3 regions of the Anaerostipes sp. Marseille-Q3525 genome follow, and region 1 is predicted to be linked to each of the others. Evidence: riboswitches for the same ligand, from Rfam matches in the RefSeq annotation. Region 1 holds a riboswitch; each other region holds the start of a gene.
The links. A riboswitch is a leader RNA that binds a small molecule or an ion and turns the genes downstream of it on or off. The one in region 1 is predicted to bind cyclic di-GMP.
Positions count from the first base shown of each region.

Region 2: linked by a shared signal. The riboswitch ahead of KE503_RS06735 (hypothetical protein) and the one ahead of KE503_RS02535 (nucleoid-associated protein) in region 1 are both predicted to bind cyclic di-GMP.
Region 3: linked by a shared signal. The riboswitch ahead of KE503_RS04195 (hybrid sensor histidine kinase/response regulator) and the one ahead of KE503_RS02535 (nucleoid-associated protein) in region 1 are both predicted to bind cyclic di-GMP.

Region 1 is NZ_JAGTTT010000003.1:49,960-56,025, forward strand. It holds gene KE503_RS02520 (tRNA (mnm(5)s(2)U34)-methyltransferase) at 1-130, opposite strand, end outside; gene KE503_RS02525 (L,D-transpeptidase family protein) at 251-1,636, opposite strand; gene KE503_RS02530 (butyryl-CoA:acetate CoA-transferase) at 1,882-3,222, shown strand; gene KE503_RS02535 (nucleoid-associated protein) at 3,311-4,333, opposite strand; cyclic di-GMP riboswitch class I at 4,742-4,830, opposite strand; gene KE503_RS02540 (electron transfer flavoprotein subunit alpha/FixB family protein) at 4,993-6,027, opposite strand; gene KE503_RS02545 (electron transfer flavoprotein subunit beta/FixA family protein) at 6,052-6,066, opposite strand, start outside.
Region 2 is NZ_JAGTTT010000011.1:11-6,076, forward strand. It holds gene KE503_RS06725 (YcxB family protein) at 163-708, shown strand; gene KE503_RS14690 (hypothetical protein) at 726-848, shown strand; cyclic di-GMP riboswitch class I at 963-1,038, shown strand; gene KE503_RS06735 (hypothetical protein) at 1,161-1,436, shown strand; gene KE503_RS14865 (response regulator) at 1,433-1,885, shown strand; gene KE503_RS06745 (endonuclease III domain-containing protein) at 1,958-2,590, shown strand; gene KE503_RS06750 (YczE/YyaS/YitT family protein) at 2,706-3,365, opposite strand; gene KE503_RS06755 (LysR family transcriptional regulator) at 3,594-4,457, shown strand; gene KE503_RS06760 (SulP family inorganic anion transporter) at 4,475-6,066, shown strand, end outside.
Region 3 is NZ_JAGTTT010000005.1:95,192-101,257, reverse strand. It holds gene KE503_RS04210 (hypothetical protein) at 44-430, shown strand; gene KE503_RS04205 (hybrid sensor histidine kinase/response regulator) at 1,019-3,091, shown strand; gene KE503_RS04200 (PBECR4 domain-containing protein) at 3,211-3,528, shown strand; cyclic di-GMP riboswitch class I at 3,520-3,610, shown strand; gene KE503_RS04195 (hybrid sensor histidine kinase/response regulator) at 3,843-6,066, shown strand, end outside.

The DNA.
Region 1 (6,066 bases):
ATACTTTTCCATCTATTCCTGTTTTACTGCATAAATAATAAGTATCTCCACCTTTTCCCATCGTTGCATCAATGCAGCAGTCTCCTTCTTTGATATATCCATCCAATACCTGATGGATCCAATCTGTCATAGTAATTCTCATTTCATTATTTCCTTTTATTTGCTTATATTAATGAGTCCTGTTTTTAAGGATTCTCCACCAACAATAAAAAAGCAGGGAAGTTTATTGGCAAACTCCCCTGTATTTTTATTAATAGTATGTTACAACCGGGTCACCCTGGCTTACTAATTTGTATAATGTTGCTGCGGAAGATGTTGGAAGGTTAACGCATCCATGAGATCCGTTAGAAACATATTCACTTCCACCAAAGGATCCTCTCCATGGTGCAGAGTGGAATCCTACATTGCCAATGAATGGCATCCAGTATTTAACGTCAGAACTGTATCCCTGTCCACTTAATGTCGCACTTGGCTGTTTATAAAGAATATACGCAACACATTCTGGTGTCTTACGGTCTGCTGTAAGCTTACCAGTAACACAAGCTGTCGCAAATTTTAATTTTCCTTTTTTATAATAATAAACAGTCTGTGCACCCATATCTACTTCTACATAAGTATCTCCGATATCTCCGTTAACACCATCATAGACTTTCGCTTTTTCTCTCCAGTATGGCTCTCTTGTTTCTGTTATTCCTTCTTTTAACATCTTCTTTACAGAAGCCATTTCTTTGTCTTTACTGATACGCCATCCATATGGTCCACCATAGATCTTCTTTGTACGTCCATCATGTGTTTTAAACTTATGCCATCCATACTGTGTATTGTATTTATACATAAATTTTAATAGCCAGTTTTCCATTGCATTTTTGTCTACTTTATATCCTGAATAATCTTTCTTGATCTTTAACCAGCTACTGTATGTATTCTTATCAAGAACAACTACCTGTTTTCCAAATTTATATGTAATACTTCCTTTTAACTTCTTGTTCATCTCTTTTGTAAGACTTACAAGCTTGTCACTCTTAGATGTATATTCTGGATTGTTATAGCAGTTCTCTTTATCCAGAGAAATTGAAGGAATTCCATCTTTGACAGCTTGTCCAATCTTCTTTGCTGCTATATCTTCCTTAAGTTCTGTTCCTTCCTCTTCTTTCTGGATGATGAATTTTCCATCTTTATATACTGGTTTTGCATTCGCCGTCTTGATCATCTTCTTACTATTGAATGCATCTAGTTTCTTATATGCTTTATTGAAAGACTTTGTATCATAAGAATACATTGTCACATTGTCATAATGTTCTGTACCAAATAGTCCTTTAATCCATCCAAATGATCCTTGATCTTCTTTAATCTGTTTAATCTCATCGGCACCTTCAAACTTGGTTTTAACCTGATCACTTGTTAATGTTTCTGTCTTTCCTTTTCTTTCCTTGATAGTTAAAGAATAGTCACTTGCATTCTTATTAAAAATCTCAACAACTTCATCTGCTGTCTTTCCAGCAACATTCATTCCATTGATCTTAGTTCCCCAGAAGAATTTCTTACTGAAGTAAAAACCAATCACAAAATAGATTACCAGTACCGCAACAACTGCAATTCCAAGATAATGTTTCCATGTTAGTTTTTTATTTTCCATTTGTTTTATCCCTCCTAAATACAACTTCCTATTATAGTACAATCTTTCTAAAATAACTACTGTTTTTTTATACTTTTATGTATTTTTATAGAATCAATTTTCATAATTCTTTTGGTTTTTTTAAGATACTTTGATAATTTTTTAACATTTTCTCTTGTACTTACACATTCAAAATGATAAAATATAACTAGTGTGTTAACAATGAAACTTAGATTTCATCTAATTTATTTTTAGGAGGACTTATTATGTCATTCACGCAAGAATATCAAAAAAAATTAACAACAGCAGATGAAGCAGTTAAGGTTGTAAAATCTGGAGACCGTCTGGAATATGGATGGTGCGTAACAACTCCAGTAGCTTTAGATGAAGCACTGGCAAAACGTATGCCAGATCTTGAAAATATCCAGATCCATGGTGGTATCGTTATGCGCCCACTGGCAATCACTCAGATTGAAAATCCAGCGGAACATTTCACATGGAATTCCTGGCACATGGGTGGTTTAGAAAGAAAATGGATCAATGAAGGATTCTCTTTCTATGCACCAATTCGTTACTCTGAATTACCAAGCTACTATCGTGATTATCTTCCAGAAACTGATGTCGTTATGATGCAGGTTGCACCTATGGATGCTCACGGATATTTCAACTTTGGTCCTAGTGCATCTCATACAGCTGCTATGCTTGAGAAAGCAAAATGCGTTATCGTTGAGGTTAATGAGAATATGCCTCGTTGCCTTGGAGGATTTGAAGAAGGAATCCATATTTCCAAAGTTGATATGATCGTTGAAGGAAATAATCCAGCAATCGATGAATTAGGTGGCGGAGGAGCTGCGACTGAAGTTGATCAGGCAGTTGCAAAACTGATCGTTGATCAGATTCCTGATGGAGCTTGTTTACAGCTTGGTATTGGTGGTATGCCAAATGCCGTTGGATCTCTGATCGCAGAATCTGACTTAAAGGACTTGGGTGTTCATACAGAAATGTATGTTGATGCGTTCGTTGATATTGCAAAAGCTGGTAAGATTACTGGAGCTAATAAAAACATCGATCGTTATCGTCAGACATATGCTTTCGCAGCAGGTACTAAGAAGTTATATGATTATTTAAATGATAACCCAGCATGCATGAGTGCTCCTGTTGATTATACAAACAGCATTGCTACTATTTCATCCATTGATAACTTTATCTCTATCAATAATGCGGTAGATATTGACCTTTATGGACAGATCAGTGCTGAATCTTCAGGAATTCGTCAGATCAGTGGTGCCGGCGGACAGCTTGACTTCGTTATGGGTGCTCACTTATCTAATGGTGGTAAGAGTTTCGTATGCTTGTCTTCTACTTTCACAAATAAGAAAGGTGAGACATTCTCAAGAATCCTTCCTACATTACATAATGGATCTATCGTTACTGATACTCGTGCAAATGCTCACTATATTGTTACCGAATATGGTATGGCTAACTTAAAAGGTAAGTCTACATGGGAACGTGCTGAAGCATTAATTAACATCGCTCATCCAGACTTCAGAGACCAGCTGATCAAAGATGCTGAAACTGCTCATATCTGGAGAAGATCTAATAAATAAACTTCCAAAAAAGGTTTAATAGTTTTTTAAATTTTCCAAATTTTAAAAATCCCGAATCCATTCATTCTGTTGGATTCGGGATTTGTTTTTATTTAATTTTTACGCTCTCAATATTCTTAATGATGATCGTGCTTCCACCACCTGATTCTTCAATGATCTCAACATTATCTTTCATATTATATTCTTCCATTGGAATCTTAATCTCAATCCCTGTATCTGTTTCTAGCATCTGATATTCAAGTCTCTTTACTGTATTTTCCTTTGCTACAGTAAACGTATCATACTGCATATCGTATCGTTCAATCTTCTCATCAAATTCCTGTTTCTTTCCTTGATGATTTCCAAAAAGTTTATCTCCGATCTCATTAACTTTAAACGCCTGATTCTCTGAAAATTCTTCTCTTAAACGGCTTTTCATATCCAGCCTTTTTGCAATACCATCTTCTGGATAATGATTGTTGATATCATTGATGACTTTATTTAAAATCTGAAATTTCTTTTTTGGTGCAAGGTCTGCATAACATTGTAAAAAACGTTCTGACAGATAATTGATCTTATCTCCATTTAACATCTCATATTTCTTTTCTACCAATCGCACTTTATATTCTGACAGATCAATAATAACTGCTTCTGTAAGTTTTGCCGAATCTGTCGGCATAACTCTTTGTTTCACGATATCATTTGCCTGTACATCTTCTTCTTCCTGATGCACATATGTCACCTTATAATTCATTTTTAGCAATGCCAGATGAACTACACTTTGAACTTGAAATGTAACACAAAGTAAATCTCCTGCTGGGATTGTAACGCTATCACACATGATGTCAAATAAATTTTCTCCAAGTATTCTCGTTGCCTCAATAAAACTCTCGTCATCAGTCTCATCCATGCTTTCTAACAGACTTAAAATTGGTGAAACACTGCCATCAAACTGACATCTTTTCGCATCATCACTTTCCATAATCTTAAAAATATGCCCTCTGACAAATTCCATAAGATCTGGTCCCATATCAAGAAGCTGGCTGGATAGCCCAAGGTAACCTGTATGACTATCTAATATATGTAAAATTCCTTTTCTGATGATAATATCGTCTTTCTGTATATGTTCCATCTTTATCTCCTTTTTGTTTTTATTCCTTGTATTTTATCATATCGACTCTTTTTAGGCAAAAGATAATCCTGTTTCGCAGAAAAAAATTTTATAACAAAAAAGTCATGGTTCCCTACACCATGACTTCTGCTAATATGAAAAATCCCCATGTATCCTCACTACATAAAACTGGCAACCCACTGTCAGTGATTCTTTCTGCGAACCCCTTCACAAAAACAAATCAGTGAGAAATGTAAAATTCCATATTCTCTATAGGATCCACTCATTGATATCTTACTCGTGGCAAAATGTTATCTTCAGGCTCCCTATTTCCTAAAAATAAAAAACCGTATATAGAATAATCTCATAATCTATAACGGTTGCCTCTATCAGGATAAAATATCCATATCACATTCCCTTAATGTTAAATGTGGCAACCGGCTGTCATAATCTCTAAAAAGACCTTAGACCCTTTGGCTTTGCGTCCCTGCCTTTCAACAGGTTTGCCCTATGAATAAATATGAACTTTAATATACATATATAATATCATGATTCATAAATAATGTCAATCATCTTTTTCTTAGTTATTAATATTTATAATAGTTTTTTTCCTTATACATATAAAAAGTCCGCGATAAAATTACCGCGGACTACTTAAGGATTAAATTCTCAAAAGTTGATTATTTAACAACTGCTCTTAATTTTTCTGTTAAAGCTGGTACGATCTTGTTTAAGTCTCCAACGATTCCGTAATCAGCTACATCAAAGATAGGAGCTGTCTCATCTTTGTTGATTGCAATGATGATATCAGATTCTTCCATACCTGCAACATGCTGGATTGCTCCAGAAATACCAATTGCGAAGTATACGTTAGGACGTACAGTTTTTCCTGTCTGTCCAACCTGAATATCTCTTGACTGCCATCCGTTATCTACAACGGCACGAGAACAGCTTACTTCTCCTCCAAGAACATCTGCTAATTCTCTTAACATTCCGAATCCTTCTTCTCCAACTCCACGTCCACCAGATACTAAGATCTTAGCGTCCATGATATCTACTGTATCTGTAACAGATTTAACGATATCAACGATTTCAACGTATTTGTTGTCTGGAGTAAATCCAGGATTGTATTCGATAACTTCAGCTTTTGCTCCTTCGATAGGATCGATCTTCTGCATAACACCAGGACGAACTGTTGCCATCTGAGGTCTGTTGTCTGGGCAAGCGATTGTTGCGATTGTGTTTCCACCGAATGCTGGACGAGTCATTAATAACTGATTATGTTTCTGTTCTTTTCCTGGGATTGCTCTTAATGGGAAATCACCGATTTCAAGAACTGTACAGTCAGCTGTTAAACCTGTCTGAACACGTGCAGATACACGAGGTCCAAGGTCACGACCAATTGCTGTCGCACCAACTAACATAATTTCTGGTTTGTATTCATTGATTACAGATGCTAATGCATGTGTATATGGTTCTGTTCTGTATTCTTTTAATTCTGGATCGTCAACTACGATTACTTTATCAGCACCGTATTTTGCAAGATCATCTACTAATCCTTTAACGTCAGAACCTACAAGAACAGCAGTTACGTCTGTATCTAAGTCTTTTGCTAAGTCTTTTGCTTTTCCAAGTAATTCGAATGCGATTCCGCTTAATTCGTTATCTACCTGCTGTGCAAAGACGTATACGCCTCTATATTCTTCTAAACCCATTTTATTCACCACTTTTCCTTTTCACTAAATTACATGTTT
Region 2 (6,066 bases), on a different contig from region 1:
AATAAGTAAATGACGGTACAGTTGGCGAACCAAATTCGATGAGTCTTTAGACTTAGCGTCGGTAATAAGCCCTTATAGGGCTAGTACAAACCACCGGCTAAGCCGGTGGTTTTGATTAAAGTATATGCGTTATCTTAAAAATAAAGCAGGGGGGGAAGGAATATGCTGCAACTAAATTACAAATTAACAGACGAAGACTACATAGAATTCAACGAATTTCATCAGTTAATTCATTCAGAGGTAGGAAAGAGAAATCTGTTTTTTCTAAAACTAGCAGGACCAATGATCAGTGTTCTTGCGATAGTAATTTTCATTTTGGCAAGAGCAGAAAAAATGTTGATCATTACAGAAGTAATTGTATTATGCATTTTTTCAATTGTATGTGTAGCACAGGCTAAAAAGATTATGAAAAGAGGTATTCGCAAGACAATTCTTAAAATGATAGAAACAGAAGGACTACCATTTGCAGAAGAAATAACATTAACTTTTACGGAAGATCAGATTATAGAGATAACAAAAGGCCAGGAAGTGAAAGTAGATTATCAAAAGGTAGAAAATGTTTGTGAAACAGAGACGGCTTTTTACATTTATATTAGTTCCATAGAAGCACTTATTATTCCTAAGAGAGTTTTAAATCAGGATATGGAAAAGAAATTAATACGAATAGTCACAGAGAATTTTGCACATCTTATTTCTATTAACAAATAAAAAAGGAGAGAAATAAGATGCCAGATATATTTTGTTTTCAATGCCAGCAGACAGCAGGCAATAAAGGATGTGTGGTAACAGGTGTCTGTGGAAAGCAGTTACAAATACACACCGGACCAAAGAAGCCGACCGATTGGTAATGGATGGATTATTTACAACAAACTGTATCATGCCGCCAAGAGAGAGTTATCAAGATCGCGTGTATACAACATCAGTTGTTGGATATGAAGGATTAAAATATATTGAACGAAAGAAAGATATAACGGCAAAGCAGTCGAAAGGCTGTGACGCAAAGCTATAGGGCCTTTGACATGGCAGCCAGTTGCACATTGTATAATAAGAGTGCAGGGGACACTGTAGATATATTTATCTATAGTGTTTTTTACATGTTTGAAGATATCAAGAAAGTATTTGACATAGATAAAAAGAGTATGAATAAGGAATAGGAAATAATGAATAAGGAGTTATTTAGGGAAGAAATAATATATTCTGTGGGTGATTCAAACTTGGAGGAGAATAGTTATGAGATGATCAAAGACGTGATCCGTAATAATCATGCAGTTGGATTTATGACAGGACATTATGATGAGAATCTGACAATTACGAATGTCAGTGGATTTTTACTTTATAATCTTGGATATGATTACAAGGAGTTTATGGAAATTACCAAAGGTTCACTTAAAAATTTATTTTATGGGGAAAATAGAAGTTTTTTGGAAATGATGTGACGATCATTATCTTATCGGCATATGATTATTCGGAGATCGAAGCAGAGGCAAGAGAGGCTGGAGTTGATGAATTTATAGCAAAATCATTATTCAGATCAAGGCTTACAGCAACACTAAAAAATATCATTGAAGGGAAATCCAATAAAGAGGCTAACATTGAGACTGCAGAAAATGGAAAAGAAGCCGTTGAAAAATTTGCAAATGCACCAAGTGGTTTTTATGACTTGATCTTTATGGATATTCATATGCCTGTAATGAATGGATACGAAGCAACGGCAGCAATCCGTTCCCACAGAAAATATAGAGAAAAACAAATACCGATCATAGCAATGACTGCCAATGCATTTGCAGAAGATGTTGTAATGGCGAAAAATGCAGGAATGAAGGAGCATATTGCAAAACCTTGGGAGATGAATCGTTTGTGCGAGATCATGCAGAGATATCTGTAATTTGACCAATTTTCTTTCCAGTGCTAAAATAACAAAAATAACCAAACAGCTTTTAGGGAGGATTTGCAATCAATGAACAAAAAAGAATTAGCATTAGAAGTAATTGAACGTTTGAAAAATGAATATCCAGATGCGGATTGTACACTGGAATATGATCAGGCATGGAAATTATTAGTCAGTGTAAGACTTGCAGCCCAGTGTACAGATGCAAGAGTTAATGTTGTAGTCAAAGGATTGTTTGAAAAATATCCAACTGTAGAAGCATTAGCGGCAGCAGATGTCGCAGATATTGAGGAAATTGTACGTCCATGCGGACTTGGAAAAAGCAAAGCGAGAGATATCAGTAAATGCATGAAAGTTTTAAGAGATGAATATGATTGTAACATCCCAACAGATTTCAAATCTATTTTAAGTCTGCCAGGTGTTGGAAGAAAAAGTGCCAATCTGATCATGGGAGATGTGTTTGGAAAACCTGCGATCGTAACAGATACGCATTGTATCCGTCTTGTGAATAGAATTGGTTTGGTTGATGGAATTAAAGACCCAAAGAAAGTGGAGATGGCATTATGGGAGATCATTCCTCCAGAAGAAGGTAGTGATTTTTGTCACAGACTTGTATGGCATGGAAGAGATGTCTGCACGGCAAGAACGAAACCACATTGTGAGAGATGTTGTTTGAATGATATCTGTCATCAGATCATTTAGAAGATTACTTAGCATTTATAATAAAAGAGTATGATAAAAAACCGTAATCACTAATAGTTTTTGTAGTGATTACGGTTTTTTACTGCATATTATTGTATATTGTTAAAGTTAAAAATTATGCCTGAAATCCTAAGTAAGCATTGATTCTTTTGTGGAACAGTGAAGAAAATACATTTGTAATATTTCCGCTTAAGAAAGCAGCGATCACAGTTCCGATTCCAACAGATGGTAATTCTGGAAGTAAAACAAAAGAAGCGACAGCAGAACATACTGTAAATAAAACTTCCAGACAAACTCTCACGGCACCAAAGCTTACATTTTTCTTCTCAGCGATACTCTTAACAAGACCTTCCATTGGCATAACAGCAAATCCAGAACTAATTGTAAATCCAACACCTGTAGATAAAACTGCACATGCAATAACAGATAATAAGATCTTTGCTGCAAGACCATGAGGCTCGATAAAGAATAAACCATAAGAAGTAAATTCAATAAATAAAGAATAAACAAATGTCAACCCAAGTTGAATAAACTGTATTTTCCCGAATTCACGGAGAACCACTGCTTCACAGATCAAAAATGTTGAGTTGATCAGAAAATTAAATAAAGCATAGCTGTGAACAGGGGAGAGATAACTTAAAGTTAAAGCCATTGTACAGCTTGGGGCAACTCCAAGAGTTGCTTTTAAAAATAAATTAGAACCAACAGACATGATCAGCAGTCCTAAAATATAAAACAATAATCTATGGTAGAAAAAAGTTTTTTCGTTTTTCATATTTTTATCCATCCTTTCTATCAAAATTCTATATTTTCATAAATTTATTTCCCTTTTGTGTTCTTATTATATAGAGGTAGAAGTAAGTATTGCAATTCCAGTTAAGACTTGATATATTCCATGTAGGAATATATACAGAAAATAGCAGCTAAAAGTGATTGAGTATGATGAAAAATGAGAATAAAAAGTGTAAAATGAAATATATGAAAATAAAAGAGGATTATAAAAATGGAAATACAACAGCTATATTATTATATGGAATTATGCAGACAAAAGAATTTCACAGAGGCTGGGTATTCTTGTAATATGACACAAGGTGCATTGTCAAAGCAGATCAGAAAGCTGGAAAATGAATTAGGAACAACATTGATCCGTAGGAATACCCGGAGATTTGAGTTATCCAAAGAAGGGGAAATCTTTTTGTCTTATGCAAAAGAAATGACATCAATGTATGAAGAAATGCTAAAAAACATACAAAAAAATAAAGAGATCAAAATTGGATGTATGCCAGTACTTGCACCATATCATTTTGCAAGAATGGTAGCAGATTTCAAAAAACAATATCCGGATATAAAAATGGTGATAGACGAAAGGATTGCAAGTGAGATTCAGGAAAATTCAGATAGTTATGACTTTTTGATCTTAAGAGAAAATACAATGGAAGATGAGAAAAAATATCGATTTACGCCATTATATGATGACCGGCTATGTGCAGTTATTCATAAGAAACATCCATTATATGTGAGGAAAAAAATCCAGCTAAAAGAACTTTGTAATGATAATTTTATTTTCCCAGAAAAGGGAAGCGGAAGTTACGAAGTATTTTCTAAGGCTTGTGAAAAAGCAGGATTTAAGCCAAATATAATTTTTGAATTTCCACAGGCGAATACGATTATGAGTTTTGTAAGTGAAGGAGTTGGGATCACGATCACATTTCCAACAGTATATAACGAAGCAAAATGTGATGGGATAAAAATGATACCGTTAGAAGAAGAATTTCACTCAATGATTTCGTTATTTTATAAGAAAAATAAGCCTTTAGATTATGCACAGAAGCAGTTTCTAAATTATATGAGGGAACATTTAAATTAGAAAGAAGGAATGGAAGAATGACATTAGGACATACAATGAAGAATTACAAAAAAGGAAACCTGATGCATGATGTGATCACGGGAATTATCATTATGGCAGTATCTATACCGATTTCTATGGGATATTCACAGATTGCAGGACTTCCAGCGGTTTATGGATTATATGGATCTGTGTTTCCGATCATCTTATTTGCACTATTTTCTACATCACCTCAATTTATCTTTGGGGTAGATGCAGCACCTGCAGCGTTGGTAGGGTCAGCACTTTTAGGAATGAATATCCAAAGTGGTTCCAAGGAAGCACTTGCAGTCGTTCCAGTCATCACGTTTTTTGTGGCAGTATGGTTGATCGCATTTTATCTGATGCATGCAGGGAAACTTGTGAATTATATTTCGGCACCAGTTATGGGTGGATTTATTACAGGAATTTGTTCAACGATCATTTTGATGCAAGTACCAAAACTTATGGGTGGAACTGCGGGAACGGGAGAATTATTAGAACTTTTGGAACATATAGAAAAAACAGTAGAACAGATCAATCTTCCGTCACTGATCTTAGGGATTGTTTCACTTATTATCTTATTGGGAGCCAAAAAGATAATGCCAAAATTCCCAATGGCAGTAGTGATGATGGCAGCAGGAGCAGTCATGACACAGGTTTTGCCGATGAAAGAATGGGGAATCAAGACATTGGATGCAGTATCACCAGGACTTCCAAGATGGAGTTTTCCTGATCTTACGTTAGTTCCGATGGACGAAGTAGTAACGATCAGCTTGTCAGTAGCAGTTGTTATTATGGCAGAAACACTTCTTGCAGAGAATAATTTTGCACAGAAAAATGGATACCGTATCAACGATAATCAGGAATTGTTTGCATTTGCAGCGGGAAATTTTGTGGCGGCATTGACTGGATGCTGTCCGATCAATGGATCTGTTTCAAGAACAGCAATGGGAGAGCAGTATCAAGGGAAAACGCAGTTAATGAGTATTGTGGCAGGATTATCAATGATCATTTTACTGCTTTTTGGAACAGGATTTATAGGATATCTGCCGATACCAGTGTTGACAGCAATCGTAATTTCAGCACTTCTTGGTGCAACAGAATTTGAACTTGCAGTGAAACTTTGGAAAGTCAGTCGTACAGAATGTTTCATTTTTTGGGGAGCGTTTATTGGTGTACTGCTACTTGGAACGATCAATGGTGTACTGATCGGAATTATTTTATCATTTGCGGAAATGGTAATTCGCTCATCAAAACCAGCAAGTTGTTTCTTAGGAATTCAGCCGGGACATAAACATTTTCGTGATCTGGCAGAGAGTAGGCAGATTCATGAGATCGAAGGAATTGTGATCTATCGATTTAGCAGTAATCTATTTTTTGCAAATGCAGGGGTGCTGCAGCAGGATATTGAGCAGGAGATTGAACGTAGAGGAAATATTAAAGCGGTAATTCTTGATGCAAGCGGAATCGGAAGTATCGATATCACGGCAGCAGATCGACTTGAGATTCTTTATAAGTCATTCAAAGAACAAGGAATCAAGTTTTACATCACAGAGCATATTGCTGGTTTAAATGAGCAGATGAGAAAGCTTGGGATTGGTTATCTGAT
Region 3 (6,066 bases), on a different contig from region 1:
CAATATTTTATTTAAAAACAAACAGCTGATCGCATACATTGCCATGGTATGCGTTGCCGCTGTAGCGCTCGGATCAAGTACATATGCTTGGTTTGTAAGTAATAATAATGTAGATGCAATTACAACAGATATTAGTGCACAGTCTAACTCTGCTTATCTTGTAATTCAGGAAGCAACTGCTGACAAAACAGCAACAGATAACACATCTGAATCTTCTGCAACAGCTGCAGGGGCAGTAACAAACCAGTATGCACATAAAGATACATTTTATATCGGTACTGGTGGATACGATGGCAGCTTTACGAATCTTAAAGTTGAAGATGTAAAAGTATCAGCAAAGGATAATGCTAAAGCAGATCTTAAAGATTGTGGTGTAACAGTTACATTTACTGCAACACCTTCTCAGCCAGGAAACAAAACACAGGCATAATTTAACTTTTCATACCCCACGGTTGTGGCGTGGGGTACATACCAAAGAGTAGAAGAGAAATTCTGCTTTTTGGTATGTAACGAATAATAGGGTTGAGGCAACCACTACAAACATCAGCGCAACTGCAAATGGTTTTATTCTCCAGATTGCAACTGCGGATCAAGGTCCACAACATGGTGGGGAACAAACTTCATTTAACGTAAATGTAAAACTGGCAGGTATTTCTGCTGAATAAGACAGCAAATATGAATTGAAAGGCCATGGCACAAACCATGGCTTTTCTCTTTTTCTCCAAATTCCCCTATTGTCAACTATCCCCAATCTCCTCCACGCATTTTCGGTACATCTGATGAATTGCTATTTCACCGACTTCTGGTATAGTCATGTAACTGAAAAGAGAACTTCAGAAGGGAGAAATGCAATATGCGAAAAAAACAGGATATCATATGGGAGAGAAGCACACTATGGGAATCAGTGGAGAAATGGGTGAATAAGTATTTGAATAGTTACCACACTCTTTTTTATTGACGGACACACAAAAATAAGGATATAATCTGTATCAGAGAATTTACAGGGAGATAAATAAACATGAGTCAGGATATTATTAATAATCGTTTTTTGGAAGAGTCGGTATTTGCTATTGCCGATGGATACTGCGTGATCAATCTCACAAAGAATATCGTACGTGGTTCCATGTATCAGGTAGTTAATGGAAAAAAATATAATCTGAATGAACAATTAGGTTTGCCGGAAAATTCAAGCTTACAGAGTCTGGTAGATGCATGGGCATTGACCATACCTGAGGAAGGTCTTAAAGATTTTCAGCACGAGTTTGACAGAGAACGATTATTAAATCGGTTTGAAAATGGTGAACGGCATATATCGTTCCGATACTGGACCAGGACTGCTACTTTTGAGCCCATGCTTGCAGAAGATCACATGACCCTGTACCGTGAAGAGGAAACTGGAGATGTCATTGCAGTTAATTATGTTCTTGACCGTACAGAACATTACCGCTTAGAGGAAAAAGAGCGGGCACTGGAAAAATCAAACAGAGAGTATGCGAAGCTTCTGGCAGAAGAGAAAAAGCATACGGCCATGATCGAGGAATTGACAAAGAAACTGCAAAGTCAGCTGGAGTTATTTACCGTATCCATCCCTGGCGGCGTCAAAATCAGTAATGATGACCCAGAATACTCTTTCAAATATGTTTCAGAACAATTTGCAAATATGCTCGGTTACGCAACGCCAAAGGAACTGATGGATGCTTCTGGCGGTAATATTATCGGTCTTGCTCATCCAGATGACGTGAAGGTCGGACTTGCAGATGCATTAAATCAATATACTCATTCTGATCATTATGCTACTATTTACCGGATACGCTGTAAGGACGGCACATACAAATACATCGAAGATCGTGGACAGAAAGTAATAAAGGAAGACGGAACCATTGAACATTGGAATCTCATGCTGGATAAAAATGACTTCATGCACAAATCAATTGCATTGGAAAGTGAAAAGAAAGCAAATAAAAGCAAGTCTGATTTTCTCTCCAGGATGTCTCACGATATGAGAACCCCGCTGAATGGAATTATCGGATTGCTGAAGATTGCTGAGAAACATTTTGATGACAGGGAATTGGTCCTGAAAAATTTCAGAAAAATGCAGGTAGCTGCAGACTATCTATTGTCTCTTATTAATGATATCCTTCAGATGAGCAAAATTAAAGATGGAAATGTACCTCTGACGCAGGAAATCATCAACTTTGAGGAATTAAGTCAGGATGTTCTGACTATCATAGAACAGCGGGCAAAAGACAGAGGAATCCAGATGCAGTTCCGTGCAAAAAAGGAAGGGCTTCGATATCCTTTTATTTATGGAAGTCCGGTACATTTAAGACAGATATTTCTTAATATTTATGGAAACTGTATTAAGTATAACCGGATTGGCGGCAAGATAATGACGGTGTCAGATTATACAGAAGCTGTTGACGGAATTACGACATATGAGTGGACCATAACTGATACTGGCATTGGTATGAGCAGGAAATACCAGGAGCATATATTTGAGCCGTTTTCGCAGGAAAGAGAGGATGCAAGAAGTACACAGCAGGGAATTGGACTGGGAATGGCGATTGTAAAAGGTCTGATTGAAAAGATGGGTGGAACTATTGAAGTTAAAAGCGAAGAAGGCATTGGCTCAACCTTTATCATCAGGATTCCGTTTAAACTTGCTCCCGCACCAGATACAGTAAAGAAAACAGCGGAACAGATGGATATCAGCGGATTAAACTTATTGCTGGTAGAGGACAATGAATTGAATGCAGAAATTACGGAAACGCTGTTGTCTGATGAAGGTGCAAATATGACAGTTGCAAGAGATGGATTGCAGGCGGTCAGAATGTTCCAGGAGAAACCGGAAGGTTATTTTGACGCAATTCTGATGGATATCATGATGCCTGTAATGGATGGGATTACTGCGACAAAAACAATCCGGTCACTGAAACATCCAGATGCTGAGACGATTCCGATTATTGCCATGACAGCAAATGCATTCAGAGAAGATAAAGAAAAGTGTCTGGCAGCAGGAATGAATGCTCACTTGGCAAAGCCTATAAAAATTGAAAACGTAAAGAGAATTTTGTGTGAATATTGTGTGTAGTGATTGCAACTTCTCAAATCCGTATACCTATTTTTCACGTTCTGTAGGATATTATAACGTAAATGTAAAACTGGCAGGTATTTCTGCTGAATAAGACAGCAAATCAGAAGATGGTGTGTATGGAAAATAATGATTACGGATTATTGTATGATGCAGCCGTTGCGTGGAAAGAACTAACAGAATATTATTATGTTTTTACATTTGGCTACAAACAGCAACTGTACACAATTCATCTATCATTTCCATCTGAAAAGGTTCCACATCTTGCAGCCAGTGAAATTGTAATAAATAATTTTATGGTGAGTGGTTTGGCGAGCCGATCGATAACTGACAATGCAGGCTGGCATACGCAAAATACACAGATTTTCTATCCAGCAATATTGACGTATGAAAAACTTTATGGTATTTTGTTTTTGATAAAAATAGAAATTATTTAAAGGCAAACCTGCTGAAAGGCAGGGACGCAAAGCCAGAAGGGGCTAAAGTCAGAAAGTTTGATCAGGTCAGCCGGTTGCCACTGTTTCCATATCATCATAATATATGGAAAAGATGTTTGAACAGAAGAGATTCCGATACCTTTTATACTATATAGATGTGTGATTTTAGAGAAATATAGTAGGGACACTGGCAGATTTTGGCAAGTGTCCTTTTTGTATGCAAAAATAGGTAACAAAACTAGCAGGGACAGGTTCTCTGTATACAGATAAAAGCAGGATAATGAAGCATAAAACAGAGAGAGGATTTTTATAAAATGGAAAATTATGAGGACAAAATATATTCCTTAGGTGAGACTGTAACGGGACAGACACAGACCATGTCACAGGCCGTACAGAAAACACTGGAAAATAATGGTGGAGTAGGTATAATGACAGGATCTTATGACCAAAACCTGTCTATTTTGTCTGTGAATAATCTGCTGTTGCATAGTACAGGATATACATTCGATACTTTCATGGAACAGACAAAAGGCTCATTGAGAAACTTCTTTTATGGTGAGGAAGATATACTGGAGCGAGACCGTTTTTGGCAGCTTCACGGAACAGGGGAAGCACAGATCCTTGCAGCAGACGGTACAGTGAAAAATGTACGGCTTTGTAAAGAGGATGCGACAGATGAGGCGGGCAGACAGATCTGGGTTATGTCCGTACAGGTCAACTGGGATCATGTAAATTTGACACTGCTCAATGAGGCTATCTATTCCGGCTTCTGGTATTTTGACTGTGACGAAAACAGTGAGATTGTGAATGCAAACTGGAGTCATGAATTCCGAAAAATGCTTGGCTATCATGACACTTTGGACTTTCCGAATAAACTGGAATCCTGGTCAGATCTTCTGCATCCACAGGATAAAGAAAGAGTAATGGTGCAGCTTCAGGCGGCAATTAAGGATAAGACGAACCAGATAAAATACCAGGTAGAGTATCGTATGAGAATGAAGGATAATCAATACCAGTGGTTTCGGGCATCGGCAGAAGTAATACGCCGTCTGGATGGTTCTGCCAGCAGGATTGCCGGGATTTTTATTAACATTGATGGGGAGAAAAAAGAAATCATGCAGGCACAAAAATCTGCTGCTTTCCACCGGGCTTTTACGAAAGCAGATTTGTGCGAGTATTATGTGAATCTGGAAGCAAATACTTTTGATACCTTTAAGGTTGAACCGTCCCTGATGACTGTCTTTGAACAGAGTCATACGTGGGATGAATTGATCCGGCATTTTGTGGATTCCTATGTTGTGGAGATAGATAAGAAGGCGGTATCCTCTTTTTACGACCGTGGTTATATTGCAGAAAGGCTGAAGGGTCTGGAAACCGAATTGGATTTGGAGTGCCGTATCACTCTGAATGGAGAAGAACGATGGGTCCGCAATGTGGTCATACGTGGCGAGATAGAGAATTCAGAATATGCCATGATCTTTCTGCGTGATATCACAGAGGCAAAGGTAGAGAGTGCACGGCATCTGCAGATGGCAGCGGATAATGCTTCCATGGAGCAGCTGATCCAGAGTATTGTGCGTCTGGTTGACCGCTTTGTTGTCTGTGATCTGGAAAATGACAAATATGAATTCTACAATCTGAATGGACATATGATATATAAACCTCTGGGATTTTATCATGATTTTCAGATGCAGGTTCTTGAAAAATATAAGACACTGGAACCATTGGAAACTATAGATATCCTGATAGCCCCGGATAATATTCGGAAAAAACTGAAAAGTGAAAATGATATTTATAAGTTTGAGTATTGCAGCCTGGATGAAAAGACTTATAAAATCGCTTCTTATATTCCCTTGGAATGGAAGAACGGAAAGCTGGAAAAGGTATTGCTGGCATCCATGGATGTGACACAGGAGAAGAAATCAGAGATTGAATCCCGTCAGGCACTGAAAGAGGCTTACCGGTCCGCAGAAAATGCAAATCGTGCGAAAACAGAATTCCTTTCCAATATGTCCCATGATATCCGGACACCAATGAATGCGATTGTGGGTCTGACGGCAATCGCAGGAGCAAATGTTGAGAGCCAGGACAGAGTCATTGAATGTCTCAGCAAGATCACAGAATCAAGCCGCCATCTGCTGGGGCTGATCAATGAAGTGCTGGATATGGCACGTATTGAAAGTGGAAAAATGACACTGGCACAGGAAGATTTCAATCTGTCAGATCTGGTAGATAATCTTATTACACTTACGAAACCGGTGCTTGATGAACATAAACATAATTTTGATATACACATCAATCATATTGAACATGAGGCTGTCTGTGGTGACAGCTTGAGGATTCAGCAGGTATTTGTGAATTTGATGAGTAATGCGATCAAGTATACACCGGATGGCGGGAATATTATTTTTTCCATAGAGGAAAAGCCAAATGGATTTTCAGAACTTGGATGCTATGAATTTACGATTGAGGATAATGGGATCGGTATGTCACCGGAATTCCAGAAAATCATGTTTGATCCGTTCAGCCGCGCGGATG